DNA from 3 places in the Streptomyces tirandamycinicus genome. Region 2 is predicted to be linked to each of the others. Evidence: riboswitches for the same ligand, from Rfam matches in the RefSeq annotation. Region 2 holds a riboswitch; each other region holds the start of a gene.
What was found. Region 2 has a riboswitch for cyclic di-AMP ahead of DDW44_RS27290 (M23 family metallopeptidase). Riboswitches for the same ligand answer to the same signal wherever they lie in the genome.
Positions count from the first base shown of each region.

Region 1: linked by a shared signal. The riboswitch ahead of DDW44_RS10460 (C40 family peptidase) and the one ahead of DDW44_RS27290 (M23 family metallopeptidase) in region 2 are both predicted to bind cyclic di-AMP.
Region 3: linked by a shared signal. The riboswitch ahead of DDW44_RS23405 (M23 family metallopeptidase) and the one ahead of DDW44_RS27290 (M23 family metallopeptidase) in region 2 are both predicted to bind cyclic di-AMP.

Region 1 is NZ_CP029188.1:2,375,594-2,377,849, reverse strand. Features, by position in the region: gene DDW44_RS10465 (ATP-binding protein) at 242-682, shown strand; gene DDW44_RS10460 (C40 family peptidase) at 891-1,367, opposite strand; cyclic di-AMP (ydaO/yuaA leader) riboswitch at 1,371-1,527, opposite strand; gene DDW44_RS10455 (hypothetical protein) at 1,892-2,200, opposite strand; gene DDW44_RS10450 (ATP-dependent Clp protease proteolytic subunit) at 2,208-2,256, opposite strand, start outside.
Region 2 is NZ_CP029188.1:6,252,394-6,254,649, reverse strand. Features, by position in the region: gene DDW44_RS27290 (M23 family metallopeptidase) at 92-1,102, opposite strand; cyclic di-AMP (ydaO/yuaA leader) riboswitch at 1,105-1,262, opposite strand; gene DDW44_RS27285 (tyrosine-protein phosphatase) at 1,884-2,256, shown strand, end outside.
Region 3 is NZ_CP029188.1:5,318,204-5,320,459, reverse strand. Features, by position in the region: gene DDW44_RS23410 (GntR family transcriptional regulator) at 1-403, opposite strand, end outside; gene DDW44_RS23405 (M23 family metallopeptidase) at 582-1,355, opposite strand; cyclic di-AMP (ydaO/yuaA leader) riboswitch at 1,369-1,532, opposite strand; gene DDW44_RS23400 (M16 family metallopeptidase) at 1,774-2,256, opposite strand, start outside.

The sequences.
Region 1 (2,256 bases), 3.9 Mb from region 2:
GGGTGACCGCTCGGGGGCACATGCAGGCGCACTGCCAAACGCCCAGTCTGAGCCCAAATACGCTCTCGCGTCGCAGAGTTCACCGCTTTGAGGGACAGATATATGCATATCCCGGTGGATCCGCTCCCAAGGGGGCGGCAACAGTGGCAGTCTGGCGCGAAGCGCAGTCCGAGGCTGTTCCGGCATCCAATCCGCTGTGTGCCGCGCTCCGGCAGCCCCGGTGGGAAAGGGACAGCTCGCCATGGCAGACCATCAGGAAGCCTCCGTCACTCTGCCGAGCGATCCCGCCTCGGTATCCGCCGCGCGCAGATACGTCTCCGAGGTGCTCGCCGAGTGGGGACTGCCCGGGGAGGACGGCACCGCGGACACGGTTCGTCTCATCGTCTCCGAACTCGCCACCAACGCCGTCCAGCACACCTTCGGGCTGTCCCCGACCTTCACGGTCGACGTCCGCCTCGAGCGCGACGAGCGTCTGTGCGTCGGTGTGACGGACAGCCATCCGCGCCGGCCCCAGCGCCTGCCCGCGGCCGTGCAGCAGGACAACGGCCGCGGCATGGTGATCATCCGCTGGCTCACCGCGGAATGCGGCGGCAGGCTGTACGTCGATCCCACACCCGAGGGTGGCAAGACCGTCTGGATCGCCATGCCCTGGAGGGCGGCCGCCGCCGATCATCCGCGGTGAGGGTCCGGGCGCGCGGGGCGGGCCTGGCCCCGGGTGGCGGCTCCGGCCGGGCCCCGGGTGGCGCGGCCGTCCCGCTCCGGCCGCGCCGGACCGGCCGCGCCCACCGCCGAGTCGCCGCGCACGGGGGCGGTTCCGGCGCCCCCCGGCGGGGCGTGTCCGCCGCCCGGTGCACTCGTCGGCGCACGGGGCGGCGGACATGCCGGCTCGGCTAGCGCACCCGTCCGTAGCGGACGCTCTTGGACCAGATCTTGGTCAGCTTCACGACGGAACCGCTCTTGGGCGAGTGCCAGATCTTCCCCGCCCCGGCGTAGATGCCGACGTGGTAGACGTACCCACGCGAGTGGAAGAACACCAGGTCACCGCGCTCGCGCTGGGAGGCGGAGATATGGCGGGTGCGGTTGTACTGCTGCTGGGCCGTGCGGGGCAGCTTCTTGCCCGCCTTCTTGTAGGCGTAGAGCGTGAGCCCCGAGCAGTCGAAACGGTTCGGACCGGTGGCTCCGTACCCGTACGGGGCTCCCTTCTTCGACGCGGCGACCTTGAGAGCCTTCGTCGCGTGAGTCGAGGCGGCGTGCGCCTCAGGTGCGCCGCCCGGCACGATCAGTGAGCCGCCGACGGCGGCGATCGTGAGTGCCGAGACGGCACCCGTCCGGGACAGCAGGGACGGGAGATGTGTCTGCGCAGTCATGCGCAACCCTTCGTCAGCCGCCTGTGAAGGATGACCTGTCGGGTTCGGACCGGCGAAGACGCCCGGCCGCGTACGCGGCTTCACCCCAAGGACCCGCCACCGATCCGGCGGCCGGCCCGCACTGCTGGGTCCTCCACTCCTGCCGAAGCCCTCATGTCGACCAGGCATCCGGTGCGGCGGCAGGACTCGGCGTCCGCCCGGACCGCCCCGCCGCGGTGGCGGGGGCTTGTCGTCCCACGGATCTTGACCCATGAACTGCCCGATTTCCGACTCGAAACGACGGTTTGTGAGGCTCCTCACCACTGATCTGTTCGAGTGGACAGAGCCGTTCGGGGGACCCGGCGTCCCCGGGTGATGAGCCCCGTACCTGCGGCGGAGCCGGTCGTTGGGCCGTTCGGGCCACGCCGTCGCGCAACTCGCACGGGACCAAAGCCGAAGCCGCCGGTGGTCCGGATGGGCGACACCCGGTCGTACGCATCACGGGCGCACCGGAGGGCTCACGACAGGGGGTGCGCGGCGGCTCGTCAACTCGGTTCCTCCGGCGGCAGGGTGACCCGTGACGCTCTGCGCTCTCCGCCCAACACCCGCAGTGCGCGGGCCAATGTGGTGGCGTGCAGCTCGCTCTCACCGCGCGTGTGCATGACCGTCAGGGCGTCGCGGAGTGCGGTGGCGCCGGCGACCAGTGCCTGTGCGGCGCGCAGGGCGCCATACGTGTGCGTCCCGCGTGCCGGGTTGATCCTTCCCATTTGGTCGATCACTTCGAGGTAGCGGTCGATGAACTCGCTCTCGGCGTGCGTCAGGGCGGGCAGCGGCGGCAGCTCCGGTGGCAGCACCGTCCCCTCACCGGTCGCCGGCGGAAGTCGGGGCGGCCTTCCGGTTCTTGACGATG
Region 2 (2,256 bases):
CGCTGCCGCGCACGGCCCGCGCGAAGGCGTCCGCCGGCCCCCTGCGCGGGGCCGGCGGACGGATGACGCGGCGCGAGGTACCGACGCAGCGTCAGATCGAGACCCCGTGGCGGCGCAGATAGGCCAGCGGGTCGATGTCCGATCCGTAACCGGGGCTGGTGCGGATCTCGAAGTGCAGGTGCGGGCCGGTGGAGTTGCCGGTCGAGCCGGACAGGCCGATCTGCAGGCCGCCCTCGACGCTCTCACCGGAGGAGACGGACAGCTGGGAGAGGTGGGCGTACTGCGAGTAGGTGCCGTCGTCGTGCCTGATGACGACCTCGTTGCCGTACGCGCCGCTCCACCCGGCCGAGACGACCGTGCCGGGGCCGACGGCCTTCACGGACGTGCCGGTGGGGGCGATGAAGTCGACACCGGTGTGGTAGCCGCTGGACCACATGGCTCCGGCGGCCTTGTACGCGGTGCTGACGCCGCCGGCCACCGGGGCGAAGTAGCCCGAGGGGACGCTCCCGGCGGCGGGAGCGGCAGCCGGCGCCTGGGCGGGGGCCGCCGCCGGGGCCGCCGCGGTGCGGTCGGCCGTGCGGGAGGCGCGGTCGGCGGGCGCGGCAGGTGCGGTGGGCTTCTGCGCCGCGGTCCCGGTACCGGCCTTCGCGGGTGCGCCGGCCTTGCGCTCGCTCTTCGCCTGCGGCTTCGGGGCGTCCTGGGCCGCCTGCTTGCCGTGCAGGCTCAGCTCCAGGCCCGGGTGGATCAGCGACGGGTTCTCGCCGACGGCGGCCCGGTTGTCGGCGTAGAGCTGCTGCCAGCCGCCGGTGACGCGCTGCTCGGCGGCGATCTTCGAGAGGTGGTCACCCGGCACGACGGTGTAGAGCCCGGCCGCCGTGACGGCCTGCGGCGCCTGGGGGGCGACGGCCTTGGGGGCGGCCGGGGCGCCGGCCTTGTGGACGGTCGGGGCGGCGTGCCCGGCGGGCGCCGACTGCCCGGCGGCGTTCGCGCCCGCGGCACCGACGAACGGGATCGCGATGACGGCTCCGCCCGTACCGGCGGCGACCAGTCCGCGCCTGAACGGGCTGGTTCTCGGACGGCGGTGCTTCCCCTTACCGGGCATGGCGCTTTCCTCTCCGCCGCCTGCGAGGTGAGCTGTCGGGTTCGGGCTGGAGCCGCCCGGCCGCGCGTGGACACGGCTTCACCCCAAGCCGTCCGGGATCACGGAACGGCGCGGTACCTGGGTCCCCCGCTCCTGCCACATGTGTGGGTGGGTGCGATATTCCGGACGGCGGCAGGATGAGGCGTTCCGACCGGATTGCGGTGACCGTAAAGGAGCCCGGCCGCCGGGAACAAGCCGTCATTTCCCCGTTGAATCGATCTGCCGGATATCAGCGCACATTTCCCGGTCACGCTCCGTGGATTCCGGGGCTTCGACTTCCATACGGGCAAGGGAGTTGAACCGTTGAGCCCCCCACGGAACGTCACGGATATGATTCAGCTCACGGGCGAATGCCATACCCATTTCAATGGGTTCGGATTGCCCAAAAGTGGCCAACTCGGACACACTGGATATTGCGGATGCATTGCGATTAACGACATGTGTCCCACGGAAAAGTACTTATACCCGCCCGGACGGAATGCCGTTCCCGCACGGATGAGTCGCCGGGACCGGCACGTCCGCGCGCACCGCACCCGACGTCACCACACCCGACGCCACCGCACCGTCCGCTCGCCGGCCGGGGCGTGCCGCACCGGGGTCCGCGGGACCCCGGTGGCAGGGGAGCTCCGCGCGCCCAGGTCCCCGCGGAGCGCGAAATAATTGCCTGAGGAACCGATGTCGTAGTGTCGGCATCGCGCCATCGTCGGCGAGCAGCGCCGACCGCAGACACGGAGGAGCCCCCGTGACGCAGCAGCTGCCCCAGACCCCGTCGGCCGAACCCGAGCTGTCCGGCGTGCGCAACTTCCGGGACGTGGGCGGGCTGCCGACCGTCGACGGACGGCACATTCGGTACGGGCGGCTCTTCCGCAGCGGCCATCTCGCGCACGCGACGGACACCGACGCGGCCTTTCTCTCCTCGCTCGGGCTCCACACGATCTTCGACTTCCGCAATTCCGCCGACCAGAGGCTGGAGGGGCCGGATGTGGAGCTCTCCGGGGTGCGCAACGTCAATATCCCGCTGTCGGACCCGGCCGACGGGGCGGAGTTCTGGCGCATGGTGCGTGACGGGAACCTCGATCAGCTGAAGTCGATCCTCGCCGACGGCCAGGCGGCCG
Region 3 (2,256 bases), 930 kb from region 2:
CCAGCGTCTCGTGGAACCAGGCACCGAGCGAGCGCAGGTCCTCGCCCTGGCCGCGCCGTGCCCGGTCCTGACCGAGCCGGACCAGTCCGCGCAGCACCTTGAGGTGCGCCTCGGTCCGCCGCTGGGCGGCCCGCGCGGCACCGAGGGGCTCCAGCAGCAGCCGGATCTCCAGCAGGTCGGCGGCCTCCTGCTCGGTGGGCTCGGCCACGCACGCCCCGGCGTGGCGGCGGGTGACGACGAACCCCTCCGACTGCAGGGTGCGCAGCGCCTCCCGGACCGGGACGCGCGAGACGCCGTAGCGGCGCGCCAGCTGCTCCTCGGTGAGCCGGCTGCCGCGCTCGAACACACCGGAGACGATGTCGTCGCGGATCGCCGTGCATACCGAGCGTGCGGGAACGCGCATACCGAACCTCCGCTTTAATCGCCGCGAAACCCCGTCGAGCGACGTCTGTTTCGGTGACTCTATGGCAGGTGGCCGGAATTTCCGAAGGCCTATCCTAATCCATGGATATCTTTTGGCCGGAATACGCCGAAAGCCCCGGCTCTGAGGAGCCGGGGCCTCGGTCGAAACGGTGCACGCGTCAGACGCGGACGCCGTGCGAGCGGAGGTACGCGATCGGATCGATGTCCGAGCCGTAGTCCTGTCCGGTGCGGGCCTCGAAGTGGAGGTGGGGACCGGTGGAGTTCCCGGTCGATCCGGCGAGGCCGATCTGCTGGCCCGGGGCGACCTGCTGGCCGACCGAGACGCTGATCGAGGACAGATGGCCGTACTGGGTGTACGTGCCGTCGTGCATGCGGATCACGACGTTGTTGCCGTAGGCGCCGCCCCAGCCGGCCTCCACGACGGTGCCCATGCCGACCGCGACGACCTCGGTGCCGGAGGCGGCGTGGAAGTCGACGCCGGTGTGGCTGCCGGAGGACCACAGGGCGCTTCCGGCGCGGTAGGCGGTGCTCACATAGGAACCTGCGACCGGGAGCGTGTAGGTCGTCAGGCGCTTGCGCTCGGCCTCGCGGGCGGCGCGCTCCGCGGCGTCGCGGGCGGCCTGCACCCGGAGCTCGGCCTTGCGCTTGGCCTCGGCCTCGGCCTTCTCCTGGGCCGCGGCCAGGGCGGCCTCCTGCTGCTGGGCATCCGCCTGGGCGCCGATCTGCTCGGCGAGCGAGTCGGCGGCGACGGCCTGGGTCAGTCCGGTGTCCTCGACGGGGGCGGGCCCGCCGGCCTCGGCGGCGAGGGCCGGGGAGGCGAGGGTACCGATGACGCCGGTGGTGGCGATGGCCGCGACGGAGGCGACGCCCGCCCTCCTGCGCGACAGGCGGCTCGGACCACGGTGCTTCCCGGTGGCACGGGTGAACGCCATGAAGTGGCTGATCCTTTCCTTCCTTCTCGCCTACCGGGTTAGCTGACGGGTTCGGAGCAGGAAGGTCTCCTACGAGCCCCTCCGCGCGAAGGCGAAGGCACCCGATTCACCCCAGGGGACATATGGGTCCCCGGCTCCCCAGGCTCGCGCCGGACGGGGACTCGGCGATGGCTGCCCGATGCCGCGGGTGCGGCGTGTGCAACTGGCGGACAGCGCAGAAGACGCTAAGCCGATCTTCGTTCAATCACCAAACAGACACGGATATTTGTAGTGCACGCCACAGGGCAGACACCGACCCTCCTCATCAAACCGGACATACGGGCGGATGGTCGGGGAGGTGTTCCGGGCAGGGGAAAGGGGGCCCCTCGGCGCGAAGCCGAGGGGCCCCCTTTCCCCTGCCCGGAGGAGGTGCGGTCAATCAGCCCGTGACAACGGTCACTTCGCCGATCCCGAGCGCCCGCACCGGCTCCTCGATCTCGGACGCGTCCCCGACGAGGACCGTCACCAGCCGGTCCACGGGGAAGGCGCTGACCACCGCGGCCGTCGCCTCCACCGTGCCGGTGCCGGCCAGCCGCGCGTACAACTGGGCCTGGTAGTCGTCCGGGAGACCCTGCTCGACCTGGTCGGCCAGCGTGCCGGCCACGGACGCGGCCGTCTCGTACTTCAGCGGCGCCACGCCCACCAGGTTCTGCACCGCGACATCGCGCTCCGCGTCCGTCAGGCCCTCAGCGGCGAGGGTGCGCAGCACCGTGAACAGGTCCTCGAGCGCGGGGCCCGTGTGCGGGGTGTCGACCGATCCGCTGATGGCGAGCATCGCGGCGCCGCCGGCTCCGCCCGGGGCCGCGGGGGCGTCGGAGCGCAGTACCTGGCCGAAGGCCCGTACGCCGTAGGTGTAGCCCTT